3 regions of the Paenibacillus sp. Marseille-P2973 genome follow, and region 3 is predicted to be linked to each of the others. Evidence: predicted binding sites of a transcription regulator. Region 3 holds the regulator's gene; each other region holds the start of a gene.
What was found. Region 3 encodes LexA, which represses DNA repair genes until DNA is damaged. Its sites were predicted from a motif close to CGAACATATGTTCG; they were not measured.
Positions count from the first base shown of each region.

Region 1: recA (recombinase RecA) is a predicted target of LexA. The motif match lies at 7,872-7,885, and genes of this name have one in related genera.
Region 2: KB559_RS11110 (YhjD family protein) is a predicted target of LexA. The motif match lies at 7,257-7,270, and genes of this name have one in related genera.

Region 1 covers NZ_JAGQEH010000003.1:488,302-498,397, reverse strand. Annotated here, with positions in the region: gene KB559_RS09255 (2-oxoacid:acceptor oxidoreductase subunit alpha) at 1-1,385, opposite strand, end outside; gene KB559_RS09250 (dipeptidase) at 1,612-2,565, opposite strand; gene KB559_RS09245 (stage V sporulation protein S) at 2,676-2,936, opposite strand; gene KB559_RS09240 (TIGR00282 family metallophosphoesterase) at 3,043-3,837, opposite strand; gene rny (ribonuclease Y) at 3,914-5,455, opposite strand; gene KB559_RS09230 (regulatory protein RecX) at 5,770-6,621, opposite strand; gene recA (recombinase RecA) at 6,723-7,784, opposite strand; gene KB559_RS09220 (competence/damage-inducible protein A) at 8,036-9,301, opposite strand; gene pgsA (CDP-diacylglycerol--glycerol-3-phosphate 3-phosphatidyltransferase) at 9,336-9,923, opposite strand; gene KB559_RS09210 (hypothetical protein) at 9,920-10,096, opposite strand, start outside.
Region 2 covers NZ_JAGQEH010000004.1:342,839-352,934, reverse strand. Annotated here, with positions in the region: gene KB559_RS11150 (TadE family protein) at 1-394, opposite strand, end outside; gene KB559_RS11145 (TadE/TadG family type IV pilus assembly protein) at 363-2,588, opposite strand; gene KB559_RS11140 (TadE/TadG family type IV pilus assembly protein) at 2,634-3,293, opposite strand; gene KB559_RS11135 (Flp1 family type IVb pilin) at 3,290-3,484, opposite strand; gene KB559_RS11130 (type II secretion system F family protein) at 3,515-4,393, opposite strand; gene KB559_RS11125 (type II secretion system F family protein) at 4,406-5,215, opposite strand; partial or broken gene KB559_RS11120 (CpaF family protein) at 5,215-5,592, opposite strand; gene KB559_RS11115 (hypothetical protein) at 5,683-6,693, opposite strand; gene KB559_RS11110 (YhjD family protein) at 6,826-7,239, opposite strand; gene KB559_RS11105 (ATP-dependent DNA ligase) at 7,805-8,668, shown strand; gene KB559_RS11100 (hypothetical protein) at 8,721-9,386, opposite strand; gene KB559_RS11095 (aspartyl-phosphate phosphatase Spo0E family protein) at 9,642-9,794, shown strand.
Region 3 covers NZ_JAGQEH010000002.1:358,384-368,479, reverse strand. Annotated here, with positions in the region: gene mle (alpha/beta fold macrolide esterase) at 318-1,160, shown strand; gene KB559_RS05230 (NUDIX hydrolase) at 1,279-1,941, shown strand; gene KB559_RS05225 (VOC family protein) at 1,916-2,272, shown strand; gene KB559_RS05220 (hypothetical protein) at 2,354-2,593, shown strand; gene lexA (transcriptional repressor LexA) at 2,674-3,300, opposite strand; gene KB559_RS05210 (LysM peptidoglycan-binding domain-containing protein) at 3,475-3,837, shown strand; gene KB559_RS05205 (DUF896 domain-containing protein) at 3,986-4,159, shown strand; gene KB559_RS05200 (hypothetical protein) at 4,213-4,749, shown strand; gene KB559_RS05195 (HAD family hydrolase) at 4,807-5,601, shown strand; gene KB559_RS05190 (FixH family protein) at 5,672-6,076, shown strand; gene metH (methionine synthase) at 6,437-9,874, shown strand; gene rnz (ribonuclease Z) at 9,982-10,096, shown strand, end outside.

The DNA of each region.
Region 1 (10,096 bases), on a different contig from region 3:
TCTACATCGAGCTTAGCCAGTTTACGGAAACGTTTATCCATCATCTTCTTACGGTTCACCGGGCTTTCCGAAGGACGGCCCGCTTCATCGTGCTCCACGCCGGTCACATGATGAATGCCGTTTTTCTCTCCGGGAAGGACCCGCGGCGAGATGCCATTTTCGGTAAATGCGTAACGGTTGAACATGCTCGAATCTTCGCGGTCCGGAATATCCTTGACCATATAGCCCCGGTCGATTTGGATTTTTTCGAAATCCAACGCTTCACAGGACTGTTTGCCGAGCGACAATTGAAGATCCGTCGCCAGGATAACTGGCACCTGATACTTCTCGGCCAGATTGAAGGCCTGAATCGTATCGTAGAAACATTCTTCGATCGAGCTTGGTGCAAGAACGATCTTAGGGATTTCCCCGTGCGTTCCGTAGATCAGGGCGCTAATATCGCTCTGCTCTTGTTTGGTCGGAAGGCCCGTACTAGGACCGCCGCGCTGAGTGTCGACAATAACGACAGGGATTTCGGTCATACCGGCAAGTCCGATCGCTTCCATCATGAGCGACAGGCCCGGCCCCGCCGAAGCGGTCATCGTCCGTACCCCTGCATAACTGGCTCCGATCGCCATCGTAATTGCAGCAATTTCATCTTCCGTTTGAACCACGGTTCCGCCGAACTTCGGCAGCTTTTTGATCAGATATTCCATAATTTCCGAAGCCGGAGTAATCGGATATGCACTCATAATCCGGCAACCGGCTGCCAAGGAGCCCAGTCCGATCGCATCGTTACCGATCATGAACAGCTTTTGCTTGCCGTCGGCCGGTTCCAGCTTAAAGCCTTCAAGCGGTCCCCCTGCAAGTTCCAGGACAAATTCCGCGCCCCGTTTGACCGCTTCAATGTTCTTTTCCACGATCGCCGGACCTTTACGTCCGAATTCTTCTTCCACTGCTTTATTGAATACTTCGAGCGGCAATCCCAGAAGCGCCCAGGATGCGCCGGAAGCGACCATATTCTTCATCAACGAAGTGCCCAGTTCCTCCGCAATGCTCGTAATCGGAACGGCGAACAACTTGGCATCCACGCCTTCCGGAACGACCGGTCCGAATTTAGCGTCCGCCACGATAACTCCGCCGCTACGAAGCTCATGTGCATTAAAATCGATACTCTCCTGGTCGAAAGCGACTAAAATGTCCAAGTCGTCGGAAATCGCGCGAATCGGCTTGGTACTGATCCGGATTTTGTTGTTCGTATGACCGCCTTTAATACGTGAAGAAAAATGCCGATAGCCGTATAAATAGTAACCCAGTCGGTTCAAGGCCGTTGAAAAAATCCGGTCAGTACTTTCAACACCTTCACCTTGCTGTCCACCGATCTTCCAAGACAATTGACTAATCAAGATCGCCCACCCCTTTATGGTATCGCACTATAATTTAGTTGATATTAGTGCTGACAGAATGTAAACCTGTGAGGAATAGCATAATTACCCCCGACATTTGTGAACATTCTGTTTCAGAGTCATGTCAATTTTATGTCGCAAACATATAAAAAGCAAGCGTTTTCTACCCTTTTTCATATAGTAGTTTTCGATGAAACCAATCTCTTAATTGGATCAATTAAAGCGCTTACTTTTTTTGTGGTAACCACGCCTTCAAAAAAGACAGTGCATTACCGGACAACCAGCCTCTAACAAGCTCCTCCGGATAGTGGCGAAGCAGCAGATTCGCCCATTCCAAATAATGACCCGAATGACGCAAATCCTTGATATGACTTTCGATTCCGTCGAAATCCGAGCCGAACATGATCGCCTTCTCTCCGCCTAAAGAGCAAATATGCTCGATATGAGGAAGGAGATCGTTCGCTTCCACCACAGAGGATTTTTTAACGAACCATGGAACAAAGGTGATCCCTATTCTGCCTCCTAGAGAAACGATGGCTCGAATTTGATCATCCCTTAAGTTTCTTGCATGAGAGCATATACGGTACGCGTTGGAATGGGATGCGATGAACGGGATTCCTTTTTGCTCCGCCCGCTCAGCCAGTTCCCAGAAGCCTTTAATCGATAAATGAGATACATCGAGTATCATGCCTAGCTTATGACAAGCCTTGACAAGTTCGAGCCCCCGGGTGGTAAACCCTCCTCCCCGCGGTTCAAGAATGCCATCCGCAGCCCAATTGGCATAATTCCAGGTCAATCCCAGACAGCGGACACCCCGCTCATAGCAAACCTGCAAATAGTGAAAATTCCCTTCCAGTCCGTCCGCACCTTCTATCGAGAGCAGTCCCGCGGGCTGCCCGGCCGCCTCAGCTTCTACCAGCTCTTCAACCGAGGTAATAGCCGCCACACCGGATTGCAGCACTTTTTGCTTAAACAAATCTATCTGGTCCAGAATATGCCCGAAACCGGGCTTACCGAGCCGCTCCGACAGATATATCGCAAAGCATTGAAGGCCCACCCCGCCCTGCTCCATCCGCTCCAGGTTGACATCCAGGCGAGTGTCACCCGTAAACTCTAACTCCGAATCCAGCTGCATTTTACTGAGCGCATCGCAATGAAAATCTACGACCTTATACGCCAAGCCGATCCCTCCGCTCTCTTAACTTTATTACCCGATTCGGTGAAAAGAATGCAAAAAAACCTGTCTACTCTATCGTAAACAGGCCTCTCCCGCAAAAAAATGCAATTATTTTATCTAGGTTCTACGATCAATTTAATAGCAGTGCGATCTTCGCCATCGATTACGATGTCCGTAAAAGCCGGAATACAAATCAAATCGACACCGCTTGGCGCCACAAATCCCCGGGCAATCGCTACAGCTTTGATAGCTTGGTTGAGTGCACCCGCCCCAATGGCCTGAAGTTCAGCAGCGCCGCGTTCTCTTAGTACTCCTGCAAGCGCACCGGCAACGGAGTTAGGATTGGATTTTGCTGAAACTTTTAATACTTCCATGGTTAGTACCTCCTGGGAATAGGTTTGATTGATCCCACTACTTAGAAGATATTCGTGAGACTTCAAAAAATTCCTTCTTTTTATTCGGAGGCACCTTCCCTAAAGCTTAATCCATAATCCATTCGTCTTCGAGCAGACGGATCTTCTCAATTTTCTTGGCATGGCCCGTAGCTTCGTCAATGTCGACTACACAGCCGTGAAAATGCCATTTGCCTTCATCAACCTGAAAACGCACCGGCAACTGGGTCGTAAATTTGCGCAGCACGGCGGAGCGCTCCATGCCGAGTATGCCTTCACGTGAGCCAACCATGCCGGCGTCCGTCAAATAGGCCGTGCCTTGCGGCAACACGGTATCATCGTTACTTTGGACATGGGTGTGCGTTCCGACGACCAAAGAAACCCGGCCGTCAAGGTGCCAACCCATAGCGATTTTCTCCGAAGTTGCCTCCGCATGGAAATCGACCAAGATGCATTTGTGTTTCTTGGACAGTTCATCGACGATATCGTCCGCCATCCGAAACGGGTCATCGATCGCCGGCAAAAACGTGCGCCCCATCAAATTGACGAGAGCCAGTTCCTTTCCGTTAGCCTTGATTATGGTAGAGCCAAGCCCAGGCGTGCCTGGCGGATAATTCGCAGGCCGAACCAAGCGAGGCTCGTCATCGATAAAGTCGAAAATCTCCTTGTTATCCCACGTATGGTTGCCCATCGTAAGCCCGTGAATGCCAAGCTCAAAAAATTCCCTAGCGATTTTGGGAGTAATCCCCCGCCCGGACGCCGCATTTTCTCCGTTGGCGATAATGATGTGCGGATTGTATTTTGATTTCAAGCGCGGCAGCGTTTCCTTTAATGCTTTACGCCCCGTATTTCCTACAATATCTCCAATAAACAGAACTTTAATGTCGGTTCCTCCTCAATGTCGGCTTCTGACAGAATGAAAAAGCGGCCCACTGAGGGGCCACTTTTCAGCATAACCTTTACTTAGCGTATTCAACCGCCCGAGTCTCGCGAATGACGGTAACTTTGATGTGGCCCGGATAATCGAGCTCACTCTCAATCGTCTTCGTAATATCTCTCGCCAATCGGAACGCTTCCGCATCGTCGATCTTCTCAGGCTGCACCATCACGCGCACCTCGCGGCCCGCTTGAATAGCGAAGGATTTCTCCACGCCCTCGAACGATTCGGAAATCTCCTCGAGCTTCTCCAGCCGCCGGATATACGTCTCCAGTGTTTCACGACGCGCTCCGGGTCTAGCCGCCGACAAAGCGTCAGCTGCGCCAACCAGCATCGCAATGACCGAAGTTGCCTCGCAATCCCCATGGTGCGAAGCGATACTGTTGATAACGACCGGATGTTCCTTGTATTTCTTAGCCAGTTCCACGCCGATTTCGACATGAGATCCTTCCACTTCATGATCAAGCGCTTTACCGATATCGTGCAGCAGTCCGGCCCGTTTGGCGAGCGTAATGTCCTCGCCCAGTTCACCGGCCATAAGTCCAGCCAGGTAAGCTACTTCCATGGAGTGCTTAAGCACATTTTGTCCGTAGCTTGTCCGGAATTTGAGACGTCCCAAAATTTTGATTAAATCCGGATGCAGCGCATGAACGCCGACCTCGAAGGTGGCTTGTTCGCCATACTCGCGGATCCGTTCATCAACTTCACGGCGGGATTTATCAACCATTTCTTCAATCCGTGCCGGGTGAATACGTCCGTCCGCCACCAATTTCTCGAGTGCGGTACGGGCAATCTCACGGCGAATTGGATCAAAGCCCGACAAGATAACCGCTTCCGGCGTATCGTCGATAATCAAATCGATACCGGTAAGCGTCTCCAGAGCACGAATATTGCGGCCTTCCCGACCGATAATCCGACCCTTCATCTCTTCGTTAGGCAGCGATACTACGGAAACCGTAGTTTCCGCGACATGATCCGCCGCGCAGCGTTGGATGGCGAGCGTGATGATTTCGCGGGATTTCTTGTCCGCTTCTTCCTTCGCCTGCTGTTCGATGTCCTTAATCATTTGAGCCGTTTCATGGCGAACTTCCTGCTCCACATTGTTTAAAATGATGGTACGGGCATCCTCCATGCTCAAATTCGAAATACGTTCAAGCTCTTGAACCTGACTCTTGTAAATCAGATCAATTTGCTGCTGAGTTTCTTCAATCCGTTTCTCTTTGCCCGCCACTTGCTCTTCTTTACGTTCCAGCGATTCCAATTTTTTATCCAGCGACTCTTCCTTTTGCAACAATCGTCTTTCTTGTCGTTGAATTTCATTCCGACGTTCACGAATGTCTTTATCAGCTTCGGCTCTTAGCTTATGGACTTCGTCCTTCGCTTCAAGAACCGTTTCTTTCTTCAGTGCTTCTGCGTCTTTCTTCGCGTTTTCCAAGATTTGACTTGCAGCTTGTTCCGCACTGGAAATTTTAGCTTCTGCAAGAGATTTGCGAATAAAATATCCGATTCCGAACCCAAAGAATAAAGCGGCTGCAACGAGAACGATCCAGATTCCTGTACTCATCTGTTCACCTCCCCGTTGTTTCCTCCAAGGCATTCCTTGGGATGTTTGCAGTTGTAAATTTTCTCATTCATCATCATACAAAGAATTCATTACAGGCCGTTTAAGGCAAGGCTTTCCATGTGTGAGTGATGCAAAGTTTCCTCCAGCCACAAACGGAAAATTTGGCCTTCATGATTTACAAAATAGAGAATCCTCACAGAGCCCATAATTTTGGAAGGAAAAAAAGGGCCCAAGTAAAAATAGATTCATGTTCATTTTATTATTTGATGAAAGAAATTGTCAAGCAAATGACAAGCAATGTCCGTTTTGCCAAACTAATCATTCTCCCACTCTTCTTCATCGCTGAATCCGTCTTCCCGCCCCAACTCGCGAATGACTCTGGAAACCAGGGATCCGGAGTATCCTCTCCGCATTAAAAAAGACCCTGTTTTGCGTTTCCGGTCAGCCGGTTCTCCTGTCGAAGTACGCCACTTCTTGGCTGCCAGCTCCATGGCGCTTTCAAATTCATCATCTTCGCTGACGGTTTGAAGGGCCTCCTCGATTAACGGCTTTGGAACCCCTTTCTGGCGGAGTTCATGACGCACCCATAACTTACCCTTCCCCCGGCCCCGAACGCGCTGGCCGGCCCATTCCTGAGCGTATGCGGCGTCATTGACCAGACCATCTTCCGTCAACCTGCGAACAACCTCGGCCGCCGTCTCCTCGCCCCATCCTTTTTCACCGAGACGCATAGTAATCTCGTAGGCTGTGCGAGGCTTGCGGCTTAAATAGTGCAAGGCATCGGCATAGGCCTGCTGCCGTTCATCGGCAAAAACAATCTCTTCCAACTCGCTCTTGGTAAATACAGCGCCCTTGATCATTCTGTACTTGATCATGACGTCTTCGTGAACTTCCAATGAGTAAGACCCGAACGAAATACGATACCGGAACTTCGGACGCTTCAGCAACGATACGGAGGTAATGGCCAGTTCGATGTCCTCGGGAAAAGCGTCAATCCCGTCGCCGCCCCCTTCCTCCGCCAGTTCGTTCGAAGAATTACCCCCGGCAGTGCCGCGGGTCATCTCCCAAAAACTTTCGTCCGAAATGTCCACGATCTCGCCCGGTTCATCCTTCCGCCCCTGTTGTCCTTTCGGCCGACTACCGCGGCTTCCATATCGTTGATCCACCCTTCTTCCGCTCCTTTGTCATTTCATATAATCTCGATTATATCAAAAAAGCGCTCTGTTCCGGGATCCCCCGGGCCACAGAGCGCTTCGTCAGCATCGGTTTATTCTTCTTCGAAAAGCGCCTGTTCTTCTTGTGACTCAGCTTCAAGTTCGCTAGCTGAAGCAGCAGGTACCGAAGTCGTCAAGTTGCTGGCTTCACGAATCTTCTGTTCAATCGCATTCGCAATTTCCTTGTGCTCTTTAAGATACTGCTTCGCATTCTCGCGTCCTTGTCCCAGACGTTCCCCTGCATAGGAATACCAGGCACCGCTCTTATCCACGATATCTTTCTCAGCGCCAATATCGATAATACTGCCTTCTCTGGAGATACCCTCACCATACATAATATCGATTTCCGCCTGTTTAAATGGAGGCGCAACCTTATTCTTGACGACCTTAATCCGGGTCCGGTTACCTACCATATCATTCCCCATCTTGATCGTTTCTACACGACGGACGTCAAGACGAACCGTAGAATAGAACTTCAAGGCACGACCGCCTGGAGTAGTCTCGGGATTACCGAACATAACGCCGACTTTCTCACGCAATTGGTTAATAAAGATGGCAATCGTCTTGGATTTACTGATGGCACCAGACAATTTACGCAGAGCCTGGGACATGAGACGGGCTTGGAGACCGACGTGGGAATCCCCCATCTCGCCTTCGATTTCCGCTTTTGGAACCAAAGCTGCTACGGAGTCGATAACGATGACATCCACCGCGCCACTGCGTACGAGGGCTTCGGCGATTTCCAGAGCCTGTTCGCCGGTGTCCGGCTGAGACAGCAACAGTTCGTCGATGTTTACGCCCAGCTTGCTTGCATAGGAAGGATCCAGCGCATGCTCCGCATCAATAAATGCGGCTTGTCCACCGATCTTCTGAACTTCAGCGATGGCATGCAGCGCTACCGTTGTTTTACCGGAAGATTCCGGTCCGTATACTTCAATGATCCGGCCGCGGGGAAGTCCCCCGGTACCGAGTGCGATATCTAGTGCCAACGATCCGCTGGGAACGATCTCCACTTGCATATGCGTGGATTCTCCCAGCTTCATGATCGAACCTTTACCGAATTGTTTTTCTATTTGACGAAGCGCCATTTCCAGCGCAGCTTTACGATCTGACAATCAGCTCACATCCTTAAATATGATTGGATACATGATTACTACATTTATAATTGTACCTTGTTTTGGAACGTTTGCCAAGCATTTTTTCGAACATACATTCGTAATTTTTTTGAGCCTGAAAAATCCTCCTTTCCCACTTAATTCCGTCTAACAACAAAAAAAAGAACCACAGCAAAACAATTCAGTTTGCTGCGGTTCTTCCGCTGTGTTCAATTATACTCCGCTGCCGCAGAACTGGCAAGGGCACGCCTCTAGGCTTCGGCGGCTTCCGTTTTAAGCTGCTTCCAGAGGTGATACAACACCGTTTTCGCAGAACGAATGCGGATCGTATCCCGGTTCCCTTTCAAATTCAATTCGAACACGGCAGTGTCGCCACCGCGGCGGGAGATGCCGATGTATACAAGGCCGACCGGCTTGCGCTCGGAATAGCCTGGACCGGCCACCCCGGTAATCGACAAGCCGAAATCCGTATCTACAATCATGCGCACCTGTTCGGCCAGCACCTTGGCCGTTTCCGCACTGACCGCACCCGGGGCATCCTCGCCCTCCAGCAAATCATGAGGCACGTTCAGCAGCTTCTCCTTCATCGCATTGGAATAGCAGACGATTCCGCCGAGAAACACGGTTGCACTGCCGGGTATGCTTGTAATCGACTGCATCAGCAAGCCCCCTGTGCAGCTCTCCGCCGCGCTGACGGTAAGTCCCCGCTCTGTCATCATGTCGACGATCGTTTTTTCGATCGGGACATCCTCTTCGGCATAGAGGTGATCCGACAGGCGCGAAGCGATTTCATCTTTCAGCTTATCCAGCTTCTCCATAGCCTCGCTTTGTGTCTTTGCCTTGGTCGAGATCCGGATCGTTACTTCGCTTTCCTTAGCGTAAGGGGCAAGCGTCGGATCGGATTGATTTTCTACAAGGTCAAGCAGACGGGTCTCAAGCCCGGACTCCCCGATGCCGGCGAACTTAAGCATTTTGGAATAAAGCGGCTCCTCCTGCGTCAAAACATGCTGCAAAATCCAGGGCTTGGCCTGCTGTTCAAACATCGGCTTCAGCTCGGAAGGCGGTCCCGGTAGCAAAATATAAAACTTTCCGTTCTCGGCGACGGCATTGCCAACCGCAAGTCCGGTCTCGTTAGGCAAAGGAGTCCCACCGTCAATAGCAAGAGCCTGCCGGCGGTTGTTTTCCGTCATCGGAACGCCGCGTCCCTGGAAAAACCGGTCGATATTGTCCATAGCCATCCGGTCGATATGAAGCGATCTTCCAAGCACTGCAGCCACGGCGTCTTTGGTCAGATCATCCTGAGTCGGACCTAGTCCGCCGGTGAATATGAGAAGATCAGCCCGCCCGGAGCCGATTTTGATGGCCTGTGATAAGCGTTCTACATTATCGCCAACCACGGTTTGAAAATAGACGTCAATCCCAATGGAAGCTAGTTCCTGAGACAAATATTGTGCGTTTGTGTTTACGATTTGGCCGAGCAGCAGCTCGGTACCGACTGCGATGATTTCTGCCTTCACTGGTCATGTCTCCTTCCGGAGGATAGCGTTCGTATTACATTTTTGAAAAATTAAGCACGTTTTTATTTTTTACGAAATAATCAATTCCCGAGTAAATCGTAATAAGAGCAGCCAGCCAAATTGCGATTTGATCAAAAGGGAAGTGTATCCATTCGAACGGGAAATTGTTCAGCAAAAGCGCTGAGATCGCGATAATTTGCGTAATGGTTTTTGCCTTACCCCATTTGCTGGCGGCGATCACCGAGCCTTCCAGCAGCGCCACTTCGCGCAAGCCGGTCACGGCAAACTCACGGCTGATGATAATGACCGCAATCCAGGCGTCGCATTTCCCCATTGCGACAAGCGCAATGAGAACGGCAGCAACTAACAGCTTATCCGCCAAAGGATCGAGCAGTTTGCCCAGATTCGTAACGAGATTATGTTTGCGGGCGATGTACCCGTCAATCCCGTCCGTACTTGCCGCCACAATAAACAAAACAGCGCCGAGCAACTGATTTACGGGAAGCGAATAATTTCCCAGCGTCAGCCCATATGACCACCATTCCAAATCCAAGAGCAAAAATACAAGCATCAGCGGAATCATAAATATACGGGCTAACGTGATGCGATTGGGCAGATTCATAGGATTGCCTCCCCTGACTGATCATACTCGCAAGCTGGTGTAATGCGGACTTTGACCAGACCCCTCATACCGGCTAAACTGCCGACCGCCGCATGATCATCAACACCCTGCCTGCTATGCTTGTTTCTGTTATCTTTAGCGGAAGAACGCTGAATCTTTATCAACGTGCCGGC
Region 2 (10,096 bases), on a different contig from region 3:
AAATCCAATTGGAGAACGGCGCGGGAAGCGATGAAGCATACTGATCTGCCCATTCCGGCAAAGAGAGACCCGGCATGCTCCTTGCGGACGACGATGGCTTCCCTCCAACAGACAATTGCTCTCCCCCCTCCGCTTCCGCCGAATCGACGGACTGCTTAGAAACGGCAAGCGCCACGGGATACATATGGGCAGAAACCTGTTTGACCGCATTTGCAGCCACGGCGTGCATTTGTGTGGATAACAAAGTCATCTGGACCATGTAAATAAACAGGAATATTACGATGACGAAAACCGGCATTACGAGGGAAGCCTCAAGGACGATACTTCCCTGAAGCCGCCGGTTTCCGTCCATACGATCTCCTTTAGTAGGAGAAGTCCGCTTGTTTGATTGCATAATATCTGCTTCCTTCCACCCTGCCAGTTAGGGCTCCGGTCTCTCCCATCGTTTTGGCAACACCGGGCAGAAACCATAAAGGGATGGCTGTCGTCACCGTACTTTTCAAATATGTCGCCCGCTCCTCCGGTGCGATCCCGGTGTTCATACGGATAACCGCAAGCATCCTCGAAAGTCTCCTTTCATTTCGTCCGTGAAGCAGCAAAAATATTCGTAAGTGATCCCGGTATGTAAGCTTAACTTTCAAATAATCGCTTAACGGTATGGAGCCCTTTTTCGTAAGCTCAATCATATCCTTTACTGCATGCTCAACTCCGTACAACAGAGCTGCCGCCAGAACCAACAGCGGATTCCCCTTGGCTCCGTTCTTAATGAACCCCTCCATCGTTCGTATCGCCAACCGCATCGTAAATATCTCCCCGTAAGCGGCCGCAATATTACCAGCCGGGTTATGAAAGCCGTAAAGTATATATTCCACTTCCTGTTTGTCCGCAGCAAAAGCATCCGCCAAAATATCGATCTTATCCCGGCCGCTTTCGCTACCTTCCATAAGCTCGTCCAGCGTACTGATATCCAGATACTCAAAATAGCTAACGATGTACTCGGTCTGAAAACAGCTGTCGGACATTCCTTTCATAAGACCTGAGAGTCCCCCATACAGCGAGTCCATTCCGGCCATCGCCTCGCCTCCGGCATCATAAGGGCTTTCTTTGACTGTTGAACCGGCATCTTCACCGTTCATGGACTGCTGATTCAATTCACGGTTAGACTTGTAAAAAGATTCCAATCGGTCAAATTGCTCTTGCTGCTCCTTCAATTCGCCTTTCAAATCCGAAATTCGGCCGACGAGGTTTTTCGCTTCCTTTAGCTTGCCGCTTGCTTCACGCTCGGTACGCTTTCTCTCTTCGTCGGATCCTCGATGGGCTTCGAGCCTTTTTTGGTTTTGAAACAAGATATTCCCGGCGCCCGAATCCACATAATCACGCATATATTTGTCTACTTTCCCACCCATGCCGCTCACCGCTGATTCAAGAGTCCCCGTGGAGGTTGAAGCAGCAAAGACAGAACCCTCCAAGGATAAAAAGGAATTTGCCGAACCGAAGAGATTCTCAAAACCTGTCTCCTGCTCGGCAATATCCGCTTCAAAGTCGGAGAATAACTGCTCCGGCAATAGCAAATCTCGGCTTCGCTGACGGATCTTGGCAATTTCATCACCGCCCGTTGCCGGCTCCCCGCCTCCGGTACTGGCCATGGCGGATACTTCGTTATAACCATCCTGAGCCGGACGCTGTTCGGCCTCTTCAATGACGATTCTCATCTGCTCATTGATATCTTTAGCCTCCATAAGCAGTTCCCTTGCTTGTGGGAGCAATTCCTTATGCTGCTTGTCAGCGTCCCTATTTCTATCCCCAAGCTTGCCGAACAATCGTGAGGCTCCATTTTGATAACGGCTGATCTCCCAGGTATAAATCCGTTCCAACGGCTCCCGGTTCCGGTCCTCCTCCACTTTCCATGCATAATCGGCGTACTGCGCCGCTACATCCGCTGCGGTCGAAATGCCGTCGTCAATGGAAGTCCCGACCCCAGAACCGCCGGAGCGTGGAATAAGCGATGCCATTTCCGCGGCAGCCTGCGCCGCCTTGCTCTGCTTCTCAAGCAGCTCATCCAGCTTCGCTTCACGACGGTCATAGAGCTTTTGCAATTTGCCCAGCAGATCGACCGTATTGGACGCTTCCTTCATAACCTGGGCCATTGGTTTAAACTTGTTGATCACCTCGATCGTAAAATCGATGGGCGCCTTATACTTCATCTGTTCTCTGATCTGCTGTTCAAAAACGGCATAAGTCCCGAGCGGACGTTGAAGCTCTGCGGTGGATGAATCGAGCCGCACCCCTAATACCGGCAGATCATCGCTTCGTTGTACAAGCTCTAACTGATCCTGCAGCACCTTCGACATGATATATCCTTCGTCCGTTTCCCCGAAAGCAAACAAACCGTACTGTTCGACAAGCTGAGGGTCATATGCGGACATGACCGAGCGGGATGCGGCGTGCGCCAGCATCTCGGTTTTTGCCTGCAACGCGGACATCCGCGCAAAATCTATGAATATAGAAACAAAAGCGAAAACCACAGCAAAAATCATAATCAAATAGACCGAAACCGCTCCCCGTTCGGACCGATGCGGGTGAAACATTCCTCTTCCCCCTTCCGGGCGGACAAAGACCCATGCCCGACCGCTTTACTTGCCGAACAATTTTAACGCTTTTCCCGCTTCTTGCTTGTCGACCGGTTCCGCTCCATCGCTGCCCTTAAATTTGGCTCCATAATAACGGGCCAATTCCACTGTCCTTATCCATTCCACAGGATCCACGACATAAGATTCCGCCTGCCCTTCTTGCGCCAGGTCACCGATGACTCGCTCCAAAGGAACAAGAGGCACCAGGCGGTTTAAAGACACCTTCACCTTGCGAAGCAGCACCTTGTTATCGTATTCCATCTTTCCGTTCATTACTTCGGGGATGGCTTTACCGGTCCGATTGAGCTTATACAACGGCAGGGAATCCTCGGATACGCCGGTGGAAGGAAGCCGGAGCGCAACTTGTGGCGTTTGCCGGGAGGAACCGAATATCGATTGCAGCATCCCATCATCACTCAGCCGCCAATACAATGGATCATAATGGTTCGCCTCGAAAGCCCCCGTATAGGGATCCCTACGACTGTTATCCCATACGAACGCACTCCGTTCCGCCGCCACAACTGCCGTTTGGCCTAACAACACCCTTTGATATAAATACAAGCAGAAAAACAACAGGATCATAACGGTGGAAAAAATAATTGGGAGAACAAGCGAAGCTTCAAGCGTGAAGCTCCCCTCCCGGTCACGCAGTACCCGGATCATTGACCATCCATAAAATTTTCCGTTTTGGATTTCGCCTTGCCGAGCAGGCTGGTGACGATTTCTTTAAGCTGTGTCCTGAAAATGACGGCTATAATTACGATCACCGCGATGATCAAGATCATTTCGAGCATTCCAAGCCCATCCTCATTACGCCAAAAGCTTTTCATTTTCCCATAAATCTGTGTAAGCATTCTTTTCACTCCTTTGAAATGTTTGCTGACTTACAAATCCATAATCATAAATGCCGGAGCACCGACTAAAATAACAACCACCAGGAAGAGCAGAACCATGGGAAACACTAGCTTGGAAGAAGCCTGTTCCCCTAGCGTTTTGCTCACCGCCTTTCTCCGTTCCCATAATGAGCGGGACAGATCGCGAAGCGCCAGTACAAAATCATTTCCTCCCCGACGGAAGTTGAGCAGCACGGCGGTGGTAAATGCTGAAACCTCCTGTATGCCGCATCGCTTGCTGAACCCCTCCATTGCCTGCTGGAAAGAGTATCCTCCCTCCCATTCCCTTTGCATTTGCAGAAGCTCACGGTACAATGGATGATTTTCTTTCTCTTTACCGCGTTCCAGACAATGTCTTATCGCCTGCTGTACCGTAGACCCGGCTCCGACCAGCAGGATGATCCGGTTCAATAATTCCGGCAGTTCCAGCAACACTTCGCGTTCGCGCCGGACAACCTTGCGATGCAGATCATTGATAAGCGCCGCAGGAAGCAATACGGCCAATACCGCTCCCATTAAGAAACCGCTAAAATCCCCGTTCATGAAAAGCGCCATAATACTACCCAGCACCATCAGAAGCCAACTATACGACAGCATTTCCGCCAGGAATAACAACGTGTATTCGCCTCCGCGGCGATCTCCGCAAATTTTTTGAACCGAGCGCTGGATTTTGAAGAAGAAAAACGGAAACCTTTGGGACACCTGCAATTTCTCAAGGAGATAAAGCATAGGGGGCGCCAGCCTTTGCAGACGGATCCCTTCCATCTCCATATTGGAACAACCCTTGTATTTGCCGGAAGCGTAATAAAACAGCACTCCCCAGCTACCAAACAAGCAAACCAGAAGTCCTGTCCAAATCCAATTCAACAGGATCCCTCCCTATTAAATTCGAATGTCCATAATTTTCAGGATCAGCCATGAACATCCCGCAAACAGCAAGAGCGCAAACGCTGAAATAACCAGGCCAATCCCGCTATGGAGCGGCTGCATGTAATCGGGCGAAGACATATCCATAAACACCAGAAAAAGCACCGGAGCAGCGAGCATAGCTTTGGCTTCAAAACGCTTCTGGGCGATCATGACCCCGATCTCCTGGCTGATCTCCAGCTTCTCGCTGATGATAGCCGAGGTCCGCCTTACGATCTCCACCAAATCCCCGCCGGACCGTTTGCAGGTTGTGAAGACGTCCGCAAAGTTGCTGATGTCCTCCAGCTCAGCCCGGCGGCTGAAATCCTGAAGCGCTTCTTCAATCGGCTGCCCGTACTCCATTCTTGTGCAAATGATGCCCAGCTCTACAATCAAATCATTATTACCGTCGGGGTACAGAAGTCTCAGATCGGCAATTGCTTCGCGAAATCCATTCTCAACCGAGCGCCCGGCGGCCAGTGAAGAAGAGAGCGAATACAGCGCTTGTTTGAAATGAAGTCCGAGATTCTCTCTCCTTCGGCGCAGCAAATACCGGCTCCAATACTTCGGAATCAGGCAGGTACCGCATGTCAGGACCAACGAAAGCAGCAGCGAATGAAAAAATACATAGCCTACTCCGTACAATGCGAGTCCGCCAAACAGCAAGCAGCCCATTCTTTGCCCTTTGGAAAGAACATACACCCGGTAATCCGGCAATGCGTCCCGGCTTGCTTTGGAAGGCTCCGTTACCTTTCCGGCCTTTCCGGTTGTTCGCTTCCCGGCCATCATAATCCGACACCTGCTTGTTCCCGGGCAAAGCGGCTCATTCCGGCCATGCTCAGCTTCTCCGTGTGCAGTAATTGTCTCCCGGTGCTTTCCAATGCGCCGATAATTCTGCCCGACCTCTCTTCCTTCTCCTGAAACTGGTACAACGGGTTCAATACCACCTCCCCATTCTTCATTCCTACTACTTCCGATATTTCCGTCACTCTGCGCGAACGATCGCGGAGCCTGGACAGATGAATGAAAATGTCGATCGCCGAGGCGATTTGCTGCCTGACCACCCCGAGCGGAAGGTCAGCTCCGCTCAGTACCATCGTCTCCAGGCGACTGATCATATCGGCCGTACTGTTGGCATGGCCTGTTGAAAGACTCCTATCATGCATAAAGTGGAACTGAAACATAAAAAAAGACCCCATAAATGGGGTCGAAGATTAGGCTATCAAGTTTGGCAAACACTCATTTGCAGAAGATTAGAATTTAAATGTTACTTTGATTGTCTTGAGGTATTCAACTTCTTCGGTACCTTGAGAGTAGCGTTTAGTACGATAAACATCTGCCATTACAGTTGTGGCTTTGTTAGCAATTAGAACACCAATTTTCTCTACTCTAGAATCTGCAGAACTGAATACATCGTAATCAGTAGAGAATCCGGTATCTTCAGGGTTAAAAGTAACATAACCATTGCTAGTAATTCTAAAAGTAGTTTGGCCCTTAATGTTTAAGCCATACTCGTAGTTCATGTCCAAGAATTTCATTTCTTTTTCTAAATCTAAATACTCACTTTTAACGGTAATAACATCAGGAATAATGGTTTCTTTTACTTGAAAAGTAATGTCCTTAATTTTACGTGTCTTACCATTTACTGTTTCAGACGCTGTTACGATATAAGTACCGTAATCAGTAGCGTTCATTTGAATACTCATGCTACCATTCTCATCTTTTTGTGTAGAGAATGTAAGTCCACTTTTATTGACTTTAAAATTATAAGTAGCGTTGGAGTTACGATTGACAAATTTCAAATAACTATCTTGATTTCCCAATCCAAATTCATGCTTAAGATTGTTATGGTAAGAGCTGATAGTTGTATTGACTACAGAAATCTTAACTTTACCTACAACTTTCGTTTTTCCTTTAATTGTCTCTTTCAAAATAAGGTTAGCAGTACCAGGGGCTACACCAGTAATAAACACTCTACCAGTTTCCTCAAAGAATGTCTCATCGTATCCTACTTTTATTCCAGTAGCTTTAACTACTTTACTGTTGTCTGAAACATATGTATAGGTAGCCCCTGACTTAGAATGAAATCTGACTGCTTGATTTTCTGTAGAACCTCCATAGTCTTTAATCGATCCGATGTTTGCTGTAAATGTGTCATAGAAGAAGACACCTTGTGCATTACTTGCTGTAGCAAATGTAAAACTAGGGATAGCCGTGAATACCAAAGTGAATACGAACAAAATGGACAATAATCGTTTTTTCATAATTGTTACTTGCCTCCTACGATATACCTATATAATGTTATGAGGATTATCGTAGCATTACTATGCAAGAATAGGAATACAATATTTTGAATTTATAGTCGTTGCTGCATGATCGACAAAAAATGACAATTATTACATTTCAAATTTAGGTGCCAACATGGCAGCCCTTTTTATTGCTTCCCCGATCTCTGCCACGTATTTCCCCAACCTAATACTTATCTCGGACCTCATTACGTCCCTAGTCAATCCTAGACGATCTGTATAGCCTCGGCATATGTAATGATAGTAAACCACAAACCCAGCATGCTCCTCCCTGGTTACTTGTATCCCATAATCCTTTAGTGTCAGCCTGTGATTTTTGGCGTCCATTAAAACCATGTTCTCGATGTGCTCATTGCACGCCATGAAAACATCTTTAAAAAGTGAGTCCGTAAACTTAAGATCCTCTATGCTTTTTTGTATCATTGTAAGCATATGGGTAAGCAGTATGTAATCTCGTATCATTCGGCGTTCTTCGGTTGTGATGATTCCGGCTATTTTGTTCATTTCGCACCTCGTAAATAGGAACACACATTCGTATTATATGCGAATTATTGCTTTTTATACAACATGAAATAAAGACCACTATGGCCTATGCTTCGGTGGTCTTTTCACTTAGGGAGAGGGTGCCGGACGAAACAACGGTCCTAATTCCGCATTGCTTCGGAGATCAAAGAGGAGAAAAAGACATAGGAAAGAATATATAAGTATTCCCTGAAAGGAGTGAGTATCATTTATCTCAGTGCATCTCGACAATTCGAGCAATGGCCATTATTCGGCGTCATTTGCGGTATAGCATTCTTAATTATGTGTATAAAAAATCTTAGGAAGGAAATTCAAAACGCAAATGAATCTAAACCAGGAACAAGAATAGGAAAAATCATCGGCTATGTTATAGGTATTGTTTTTTCAATTTTATTAATATTTGACAAAATATAATGGGTTAGACATGTATACATACATAGAAAAAGTGTTTATTTCCAGGCCGCTGGAAGAAGTTAAATATTCGCGTAATACTTACCGCCTCTCAACTGGTTGGCCTCACGCTATAATCGGTATAGAGGTGTTTTTTATGTTTATTGATCCTATGTTACTCGCAACTGCACCGGGTCCGTTTAGCGATCCGCGTTTCTTATACGAACCAAAAATCGACGGCCACCGGTTAATCTTTTCTCAAGAGTCCGGCAACGTCCGTCTTTATACGCGCCATAATAACGACTGCACGCGCCAATACCCCGAAATCGCTGGAGGACTATTTCCGCATGACATCATATTAGACGGCGAAATTGCATGCGTAGACCCAATGACCGGCGTTTCGGATTTTGAAGCGATAATGTCCCGGTTCCAGGCACGGCGGGCCGACAAGATTGCTCGACTAACCGGGACAATTCCGGCCTATTTCGCGGTGTTTGACGCGCTGTATTATAACGGCCAGGACCTGCGGAAATTGCCGCTAATGAAGCGCAAAGAGATCCTCGCAGGGATTCCGATGCCGAACGCAAATATCAGCGTCACGCCACACGTTGAAGGCGCGGGAGAGGCGTTATTTGCCGAGATTCAAGCGCGCGGAATGGAAGGCGTTGTGGGTAAGCGAGCAGATAGCGTTTATGAGACCGGCCGCCGATCCGATAACTGGCGTAAGGTAATAAACTGGACATATGCGGACGTCTACATTACGGGATACAAAAAGGCCGAGTTCGGCTGGCTTGCGGGGATTGAGGATGATCGCGGTGGAGTGCGGCCGGCCGGAATTATCGAGTTTGGCGTAGGGCCGAAAGAAAAGAATGCTTTTTATGGAGTCGCTCAGCAGATTGTTGTCGGAGAGAATAGTGATTTTGTTTTCATGGAGCCGCGCCTTCGCGCTCGTGTCAAAATGAGGAATTGGACTAAATCGGGGTTGTTACGAAGTCCTGTATTTGAGAGGTTTATAGTATAAAAAAGCCCACCGACCAATTAAGGCCAGTGGGCTTTAGTTAAAGTTTCAATCTTTATTTGTACGAAGACGTTGGTAAAATCACCACATCCGCTCCTTTTGAATCACTGTTGCTCTCCAAAGATGTTATTCGGATCCGAAGCTTTGAGATGCCCGTTATATTCATTTCGGACGTTGCAAGTTCCGTATCCGGTTCGAGTTTTATCGTTTTAACTACTGTATCTGTCTTATAGTCACTTACTGTGACCTCGGCCTTATATCCTAAAGTAAAAGCCTTTAATGTAAATGTTTGATATTTTCCTTCCGGATATAGAATTACATCTGTAGAACCAAATAACTTGTCAGACACCATCACTTCCTTATAATCTACTCCATTGAAAACCGTGTATTTGGATAACTTAGAGAAACCAGACCCATATCCACCTTCAATTTTTTCCTTAATGATCGGTACTTCAACCTTCTTGTCGCCTATGTATAAGTTCGATTTGTCAGCAGTTATGTTTATTTTTGTCGATTCTTTTAATACGCTAGCTGGAATGTAGTACTCGCCATTGATAATAACTGGTTTTGACTTACTGATAGGAGTGAAACTCTGCCCCTCGACGATGTACTTAAGCGATGTCACAGTTGCTTTAATCTGATTTGGCACAGCTGCATAGGCAGCTCCACTACCCAATACAAGAAAAGCAAGACACAACAATGAAACTCTTTTAATTCTCATATATTCCCTCCTAATACAATTATTAAATACTACTTTATTATCAGTTATCTCTTAAATAAAATATATAGAATTTATAAAACGACAATAAATTTACATAATTTATCTATTAAGGAGGATATATGTACTAATATATCGAAATACTTGATTACCACTTTAGCCTGATGCGGACAGTTCTAAAGTAGGGTTCCGCAAAAACGGTCGCCAGTGCACAGCGGACGTATGACATAGATATTCGAGTTTCAGGAGTTGTTCGATTTGGAATTGATCCGCAAGATTGAAGAACTCCGGTTGGAATTGAATAAACTCGCTGTGTACAAACGCCTGGCCGACCGTGAGATATTAATCCTGAGCCAAAAGCTCGATCGATTATTAAATGAGTTTCAGCAGGAAAATAAACAGGCAAAATAAAATTGGGGAGTCGCGAGAGCGGCTCCTTGATAAAGGGGTTATGATCTTTGCATACAAATTTAGTAAAGGCAATGAATGCTAATCAGGAAATCATTTTGTCATTGGAGGATGGATCGCGGATAGCCGGGATCCCAAGCTGGGGAGAGGATCGGAGAAGAGTAGTGATTAAATCAGCAGATAAAGTAATCTGGGTCCCTTTGAATGAGATAAAACACGTGACTTCTTTATTGCCCATTCAAAAAAGAAATTAATTCGAACAAATATTCCCCTTGATAATCATCAATGGTTTTGGTATTGTTTAA
Region 3 (10,096 bases):
TCTTTGCACAATGAATATTACAATGCTTTAAGGCTATTTGTGTGCATAGTAATCGAAGAATGGTTTGCCTGCGCGGTAACCTAGATATGTTATATGCGAGTGAGAACAGCGGTAACTCAATTCTCATATTGCATAGACTGGATTTGAAGAAAATGTAACGAAATTTATAAGGATCTATTCTTTTACTGACCTAATAGAGTCTGTCATTAGAATAATCTATTTATTTCGTACATTCTCCATTTCCTATTCGATTACTGACAGCACAGGCCAATAGCCTGTGTTTTTTGTTTTTAATATATATAATTGGAGGGATTTACGTGAACGAACGAATTATTGAAATAGATGGCATTAAACTGTGCTCGGATACTTTCGGAAAACTGAATGACCCGGCTATTTTGCTCATTATGGGTGCCCAATCCTCGATGATTTGGTGGGAGGAAGAATTCTGCCAACGATTAGCAGATGCAGGTCGTTTTGTTCTTCGTTTCGATAACCGCGATGTTGGACGTTCAACCACTTACGAACCCGGCCAACCGAAGTATACTTTCGAAGATATGGCTGATGATGCCGTAAGAGTATTGGATGCTTATGAAATAAAACAAGCGCATATCCTGGGCATGTCCATGGGCGGGATGCTGACTCAAATGATAGCTCTTCGGCACCCGGAAAGGGTTATAACAATTACCCTCCTTGCCACGTCGAACTTTGCTTCGCATCTCCCTCCGATGGAGGATAAGGTAATGGACTTTTTCTCGAATATAGGGGATATAGATTGGAAGGACGAATCATCGGTAATCAAATTTACGATTGATAAATCAAGGATTCTTGTGGGTTCAAAGCATCTTTTTAATGAGAAGAAAATTGGTGTTTTGGCTGCAAATGAATTTGCAAGAGGCAGCAATATGGCCAGCATGAATAATCATGCCTTACTGGCAGGCGGGGAATCCTATCTAGCTAGGACAAGTGAAATTAATGTGCCCGCTCTGATTATACACGGCACGGAGGACCCTATCATTCCTTTTAAACACGGACAAAATCTAGCCAAAGAAATCCCGGGCGCAGTGTTACTTTCATTGGAGGGTACCGGGCATGAACTTCATTATGATGACTGGGATTTAATCGTCGATTCTATTGTAGAGCATACTTCGAGATCAAACTAATTAAGTTAATACTGTAATGGTCGCCCCAATCTATGAATTGTGCGGTCCATAGGCTGGGGCGTTCCTAACTACTGAAGTGTTTAAGAGGTCGTTATAACAAAAACAGGAGGTTGTTGTTATGGATTCTGAGCTTATCAATATTTTTAATGATCAAAGAGAGCCGATAGGTGTCGCAACTAGAAAAGAAGTCCATAAACATGGTTATTGGCATGAAGCTTTCCATTGCTGGTTTATAAGTAGGGATGAGTTCGATGACTACATCTATTTGCAACTCAGAAGTGAACATAAACGGGATTATCCTAATTTATTTGATATTACGGCCGCAGGCCATTTATTATTTAATGAATCTGTAGCGGATGGAATAAGAGAGATTAAAGAGGAGACCGGCATTGACGTTGCTTTCCATGAATTAATTTCATTGGGTATACTCGATTATATTGTAGTAAAAAATGATTTTATTGATAAAGAAATTGCTCATGTATATTTACATAATTACAACAGGCCGCTTGATGATTTTACGGTTCAAAGTGAAGAGGTTTCAGGGATGTTTATGACGCGCTTTTCTGATTTTTATGAGCTGTGGATGGGCCAACGGGATCAAATAGATTTGCAAGGATTTGTTATGGATGAACAGGGAAATAGAATCGAAGTAAATAAAGTGGCGGGAAAAGCACAGTTCGTCCCTCATGATGAAGAGTTTTACAAATTAATAGTTGATAAAATCAAGAGTTTCCTAGAGCTTGAGGAGGGATCCTATGAAAGTAAAACGAATAGTCGCTAACTTTTATACAGAGCAAACTGAAGCAGCTAAACAATTTTATCAGGAAATTCTGGGGTTAGATAACTTAATGGATCTTGGATGGATAACTACCTATGGTTCCCAAGAAAAGATGGACGTGCAAATCAGCTTTATGTCTGAAGGAGGGAATTCAACGGAAGTGCCCGATATCTCGATCGAAGTAGATGATGTCGAAGAGGCATTAAATCGAATGAAAGAGGCGGGTTTTTCAATCGAGTATGGACCGGCTGATGAGCCTTGGGGTGTCCGCAGGTTTTTTGTTAGAGATCCATTCAATAAACTTGTAAATATTCTTACTCATAAACCTCGCTGAGAGTAGTCTAAGACATTGATTCGTGATTACAATTCCATTGTAATAATCAAGTCCAACATCTTTCCTTATTACCCATCATGCATGGAGCATGGTGGGTTTTTCGATTTTCAGTTAGGTCTGCTAAAACAAGGCTTCTCAAAGACCCAAAATTTCATCCATGATTTTTGTTTTTTCGGGCACTCTAAGGGCAAGGAGCTGATGGACATGGTGCTTACCCTGAAAAAATACCACCGTCGCAGACTTTGGCTAAGAAAGCTGTGGCGGGGCGAACGGTCAGGATTGAACCGGCAGTTACAAAATGATGATATGTGGCCTGTGTAAAGGAGTTAGAAATTTCAGAACTTATTGCAAACAAAAGAGGCTGCCCATAATAGGGAAGCCTCTCTGCTTAATAGCAATAATTAGTGCAAATCACGGAATAGTCCGACAACCTTACCAAGAATGCTCACATGCTTCAGACGAATCGGTTCCATCGTAGGATTCTCCGGCTGTAAGCGGATGTGATCCTTCTCTTTGTAGAAGGTCTTAACGGTTGCTTCATCGTCTTCGGTCATGGCAACCACGATATCGCCGTTATTGGCTGTCTGTTGCTGCCTTACGATCACATAGTCTCCATTATGAATCCCGGCTTCGATCATGCTGTTTCCAATAACGGATAACATGAAAACTTCGCCATCTGCTGAATAATGATCCGGCAGCGGGAAATAATCCTCTATGTTCTCGGTGGCCGTAATCGGTACACCTGCAGTAACTTTGCCAACTACCGGAACGCGAGTCACGCTATGAGCGAACATTCCGATCGTATCGGAGTCATCCTGACCCAGAAGCTCGATGGCCCGAGGCTTAGTCGGGTCGCGGCGGATGAAGCCTTTCTTCTCAAGCCGGTCTAGATGGCCGTGTACCGTTGAGCTGGAAGCTAGTCCAACTGCTTCGCCGATTTCACGTACGGAAGGAGGATAGCCTTTCATTCGGACCTCGTTGCGGATAAATTCTAGTATTGCCTGTTGACGGCTGGACACCTTGGACATAACGATCATCAACCCCATTAGTAACGTTTGGAAAAATTATAACATAGAACTTCCGTTCGTACAAACATAAGTTCTAAATAAGAAGGGAACAATTGTTCGAAAAACTATTGAATCAAACAAGTGTTCGTGTTATATTAAAAACAAATATAAGAACATTTGTTTGGAGTGATGAATATGCTGAAATACAGTACATATCAAAGTATCTATGATAAACCTCAAGCGACCCGTTCCAATTGGGTTGATGGAATAAGAAGTTCGAGGCTGGGCAGAAGTATGGTTAAGATTGCTTTGTTGCTGATCGTATTAATGTTGACAGGGACAGGGGTTGTCTCGGCTTTTGCGGCGGCTTCCGATGGACATGACCGGACTGAATCAGCTACGTTCGTGGTGAGACCCGGAGATACCTTGTGGGAAATTGCCGTTGATCATAAACCTCGCGGCAAAGACACCAGAGTTTATGTTGAAGCCATTAAACGGATTAACGGGTTAAACAGCAGCGGCATACAGGCGGGCGACACTCTAATTCTCCCAGATTAAGCATATAATTGCGTGAACTTTCCTTTATATATATGAATGTTTTATTAAGAGCTTGGTACAAGGGCAACTCGCCTTGACAAGCTCTTTTTATCATGTCAAAGTAAGAATTGTTGCCTTATGAAATATTTAAAGAAACAGGAGGGAAACCATGGATATAGATACATTGGTGAACCGTATTAATGAACTGGCACGTAAAGATAAAGCAGAGGGTTTGACCGAAGACGAGATGCTGGAAAGAGCCCAACTGCGCGAAACTTACTTGCAGAACATACGGAGAAATTTCCGCCAACAGCTCGAATCAATCGAAATCGTGGATAAGTAAAGCATGGCCGCCAGGCCTTGCATACATAACCATACATTTTAGGAGGAAAGATCATGGCTTCGTTTGACAGAAAGGTAGAAAGAAATCAGATTCGAATGAACAAAAAGGGGAAGGGTCCCAACCTGAATAATAACCGCGGAGGACAAAACTCCCGGAATGCATTGGGGTCTAAGGGTGAAGGTGATATTTTCAAGGGACGGAATCTGATCTTGCCTGCTGTCTTGGTACTGTTAGCTCTGCTGTATGCTGCGGTTGGCCTGGTTGGAAGCGCTTCGGAAGTAAATTCGGGATTGTTTTGGTTGACGATCGTGCTGTATCTCATTTTGGCACTGGCTATTTTCCTTAGAAAGCCGTATTTGCGGATTAACAAGGAATGGCTCTATACCTCCAAGTTCAATCGGGATAAGATCTTGCAAGCGAGCAACATCAGCAAAATCAAAATTGATCGCAGCAAAGTGATGATCGTACCGAAAGGGAAAGAAAATAACTGGGTATTTTTGCGCGTTCGCAACCGTTTTGATACGGCAGCTATGGGTGATCGCTTGGAACAATATGCAAAAGTCCATCATGTAACGTTTGAACGGGAATAGAGACAGATAGCAGGTTTTTTATGAGCTGAATATATTCGGGGGAGAGTGTAAAGAGAAATGGCGATTAAAGCGGTATGTTTTGACCTGGACGATACTTTATTGTGGGATGAGCGAAGTGTGAGAGAAGCGTTTGAAGCGACTTGCCTCCGTGCTAAGGATGCTGCCGGAACCGATCCGGCTAAGCTGGAGCAGGCGGTGCGTAAAGAAGCGCGTGAGCTTTATGAATCATATGAGACCTTCCCGTTTACGAAAATGATCGGAATCAATCCTTTTGAGGGATTATGGGCGAATTTTACCGCCGGGGAACAACCGGAATTTCGCCAGCTTGAACAGCTCGCTCCGGTATACCGTAAAGAATCCTGGAGACGCGGTTTATTGGCTTTGGGAGTAGACGACGATGTCTTGGCTGGAGAACTGGCGGAGCAGTTCGGCCGGGAACGGCGCTCGCGTCCGCATGTATATGAAGAAACCTTTACCATTTTGAACGAATTGAAGGGAAATGTGAAGCTGTTGCTCTTAACGAACGGTTGCCCGGCCCTTCAACAGGAGAAACTGGATGGAGTGCCTGAGCTCGCCGGTTATTTTGATGCGATCGTAATTTCCGGAGCATTCGGCAAAGGTAAACCCGACTCCACGATTTTCCGCCACGCTGTGGAACGTCTTGGCGTTGAGCCTGAGGATAGCCTTATGGTAGGGGATAAGCTGACTACCGATATTTGCGGCGGGTTGAGCGTCGGAATGACGACAGTATGGGTCAATCGTGACGGGAAATCCCGTACGGATGAAATCGTCCCTGACTATGAGATTCAGCATTTATCTCAACTGCACGATATTATTGCTAAATTTAGTTAATTTATCAAAAGTCTAAGTTGTATTGTGATCAAAAATCAAAGAGTAATTAGGAGGGAATAACTTGAAAAGGATGTTCTGGCTGCCGGTCAGCCTTGCAGTGCTGCTTCTAGTGCTGGGCGGTTGCGGTAAAAAAGAGAATGAAGCTCATCATGCCTCTGCCGACAATAATTTGGAACCGATCAAAGTGGAGCTTAAAGTCGATCCGACCGAGGTTCAAATCGGAGCAAAGGTAACTTTTGAGGCAACTGTGACACATCAAGGAAACAATGTGGATGATGCCAGTGAAGTGATGTTCGAATTTTGGAAGGACGGCGACAAGGACGAGGACCATAGCAAGGAGATCGTAACCGGATCCGGAAACGGGAAATATGTGTTCGAGACCTCTTTTGATGAAGCGGGCCAATATCACGTCATTTCCCATGTTACCGCTCGTGACCAGCATTCCATGCCTTCCGCCGATTTTACGGTGAAATAGGAACAAGTTATTCCTTACAGTAAACTCAATAAAGGCTGCCTTTATTCCGATGGGAGGAGGCAGTCTTTGTTTATAAAGGAACTGACCTTTAGCTGATGTATGAATTCACGAACTTTATTTAGCATAAGGGTGAGTTTGTTCGTGTTTTGTATCCTGATTTTATTTATGGGATTAATAAGCTTTTTTATGGGCTGTACTCCGCTTTGTTCATGGAACCGCGTGCAGCCGGCTTATATTATTTTGCGGTAAAAAACCCATCAGTTAAGGACTGGCGCGGAGTACAGAATACATATTGTGTCTTTCCTTAAACGCTGCATTCTGATAAACTAAAACTTAACGTTTTACGGGAGGGTATTGATCATGAGTAAACCTAGCTTGGAATCCTTAATGAAAGAACGAATATTGATCCTTGATGGAGCGATGGGTACCATGATCCAACAAGAGAATCTGACAGCGGAAGATTTCGGAGGCGATGAGCTGGACGGCTGTAACGAGATTCTTGTACTCACGCGTCCTGACATTATACAGTCCATCCACGAGAGATATTTAGAGGCAGGGGCCGACCTGATTGAGACAAATACGTTTGGCGGGACCTCCGTAGTGCTTGCCGAATATGATTTGCAGGATCGGACGCGGGAAATCAACCTCGCCGCTGCACGCCTTGCGGTTGAGGCTGCCGAGAAGTACAGTACACCCGACAAGCCGAGATATGTAGTCGGTGCACTGGGTCCGACGACCAAGACTTTGTCCGTAACCGGCGGAGTAACGTTTGATGAATTGATTAACAGCTATGAGGAGCAGGCTGCCGTCCTGATCGAGGCCGGGGTGGATGCACTGATGCTGGAGACGTCGCAGGATACGCTGAATGTTAAAGCCGGCAGTATCGGGATTACACGCGCTTATGCTTCAACCGGTAAAAAGCTTCCTCTTATGATCTCCGGAACAATCGAGCCTATGGGAACGACGCTAGCGGGTCAAAATATTGAATCTTTCTATATTTCGCTGGAGCATTTAAAGCCGATCTCCGTCGGTTTGAACTGCGCAACCGGCCCTGAATTTATGCGGGACCATGTGCGTACGCTGTCCGAGATGGCGAAGGCAGGCGTAAGCTGTCATCCCAATGCTGGCTTGCCGGACGAGAACGGCAACTATCACGAATCCCCGGACTCACTGGCCCAGAAGATGGCAGGCTTCGCGGAGCAAGGCTGGCTGAACATTGCGGGCGGCTGCTGCGGAACGACGCCGGCTCACATCAAGGCGCTTGCCGACAAGATGAGTCAGTTTAAACCCCGGGCTATCGCCGGGACTCATCCGCCTGCAATTTCCGGAATCGATCCGGTATACGTCGAATCTGCAAACCGTCCGTACATGGTAGGCGAAAGAACCAACGTGCTCGGTTCGCGCAAATTCAAACGGCTTATCGTGGAAGGCAAATATGAAGAGGCTTCGGAAATCGCACGTGCTCAAGTGAAGAACGGCGCCCAGGTTATCGACGTTTGCGTCCAGGACCCGGACCGGGATGAAGCCGAAGATATTAAGTTATTCCTTGAACTGGTCGTTAAAAAAGTTAAAGTTCCTTTGATGATCGATACGACCGATCCGCAGGTACTGGATTTGGCGCTCAGCTATTGCCAAGGCAAATCGATAATTAACTCCATTAACCTTGAAGATGGAGAAGAAAAATTCGAGAAGGTAACCCCGCTTATTCATAAATACGGCGCGGCCGTTGTAGTCGGTACGATTGATGAAAGCGGTCAGGCGATTACGCGGGAGGACAAGCTGGAGGTCGCCAAGCGTTCGCATGACTTGCTGGTCAACAAGTATGGCCTGAATGCCGAGGATCTTATTTTTGATCCGCTTGTTTTTCCGGTCGGTACGGGGGATGAGCAGTACATCGGCTCTGCGAAGGAGACGATCGAGGGCATCCGTCTTATCAAGGAGGCTTTACCTGCCTGTCATACGGTTCTCGGTGTAAGTAACGTGTCTTTTGGCTTGCCTGAAGCGGGTCGGGAAGTGTTGAACTCCGTCTTTTTGTATGAGTGCACCAAAGCGGGCCTGGATTATGCGATCGTCAATACGGAAAAAGTGGAACGCTATGCTTCCATTCCTGAAGAGGAACGCCGATTGGCGGAGGAACTGATATACAATACGAATGATGAAACACTTGCCGCATTTGTGGCTGCATTCCGCAATAAAAAGGTAGAGAAACAGGTCAAGGCCGTCAACTTAACCCTGGAAGAGCGTCTTGCTTCCTATGTAGTGGAAGGGACAAAGGAAGGACTCCTGCCGGATCTGGAAGAAGCCTTGAAGCGGTACAGCGCTCTTGAGGTCATTAACGGACCGTTGATGGCGGGGATGGAGGAAGTCGGAAGGCTCTTCAACAATAACGAGCTGATCGTTGCGGAGGTTCTGCAAAGCGCCGAAGTTATGAAGGCGTCAGTAGCTTATCTTGAACAATTTATGGAAAAGAATGAGACGTCCGTCAAAGGCAAAATTCTGCTTGCGACCGTAAAGGGAGATGTCCATGACATCGGAAAAAACCTGGTAGAGATCATTCTTTCCAATAACGGTTACCGGATCATAAATTTGGGTATAAAAGTACCACCGGATCGCATTATCGAAGCCTGCCGGGAAGAGCTGCCAGACGCGGTTGGCTTATCGGGTCTTTTGGTGAAATCCGCCCAGCAAATGGTAACGACGGCTCAAGATTTGCGAAATGCCGGCATTGAAGTGCCGATTATGGTAGGCGGCGCAGCTTTAACGAGAAAGTTCACCAGAACGCGGATCCGTCCGGAGTATAACGGTCTCGTTCTTTATGCGAAGGATGCCATGGATGGCCTGGATTTGGCGAATAAGCTGATGGACCCTGAACACAGGGAGTTAATCCGTCAAAATATAGAAGCCGAGAAGACGGCGGATGCGAATGCCGCGCCAGCGGCACCGTTGCCGGAATTAAGCCGTGCGGTAAGATCGAACATCTCGACGGATGCGCCGGTGTTCATTCCGCCGGATTTGGATCGCCATGTGCTTCGCGATTATCCAATTAACCATATCATTCCTTATATCAATATGCAGATGTTATTGGGACATCATCTTGGACTGCGGGGATCAGTGGATCAATTGCTGGCCCAAGGAGATGATAAGGCCGTACAGTTAAAAGAAACGGTCGACACGATCCTTCAAGAGGCCATTAACAAGGGCATTATTCGCGCCCAGGCCATGTACCGGTTTTTCCCGGCCCAGTCATCGGGCGATGACATCTTGATCTACGATCTTAACGATACTACAAAGATATTGAAAACATTTACGTTCCCGAGACAGCGTGTGGAGCCGTTCCTGTGTCTTGCTGATTTTCTGAAGTCGGTCGACAGCGGCGTCATGGACTACGTCGGATTCCTGGTAGTTACGGCGGGACAAGGTATACGGGAATTGTCCGATCAATGGAAAGAGAGCGGGGATTATCTGCGATCCCATGCGCTGCAGTCCGTTGCGCTTGAAACAGCTGAGGCGTTGGCCGAGCGGGTTCACCACATTATGCGTGATATTTGGGGCTTCCCGGATCCGCAGGAGATGACGATGAAGCAGCGTCATGGCGCAAGATACCAAGGGATTCGCGTATCCTACGGCTATCCGGCTTGTCCGGATCTGGAATACCAGCAGCCGCTGTTTGAGCTGATGCAACCCGAAGATATCGGGATTCATTTGACGGAAGGATTCATGATGGAGCCGGAAGCTTCCGTATCGGCTATGGTGTTTGCTCATCCGCAGGCCCAATATTTTAACGTGGACAAAGCTTAAAGATATTGGCCAGGAAACCCTCCGAATCTTCGGAGGGTTTTGGCAATAATATTGGTACAAATGATATGTGTTTCATATAGATGAAAAGCAGGATGGGAGGCATCGTGATGGAATTGTATTTTATGGGAACCAACGCCGGGGTACCTTCCCTGGAGAGGAATGTAACGTCACTCGCGCTCCGTTTGCTGGATGAACGTCGTTCCTTTTGGCTGTTTGATTGCG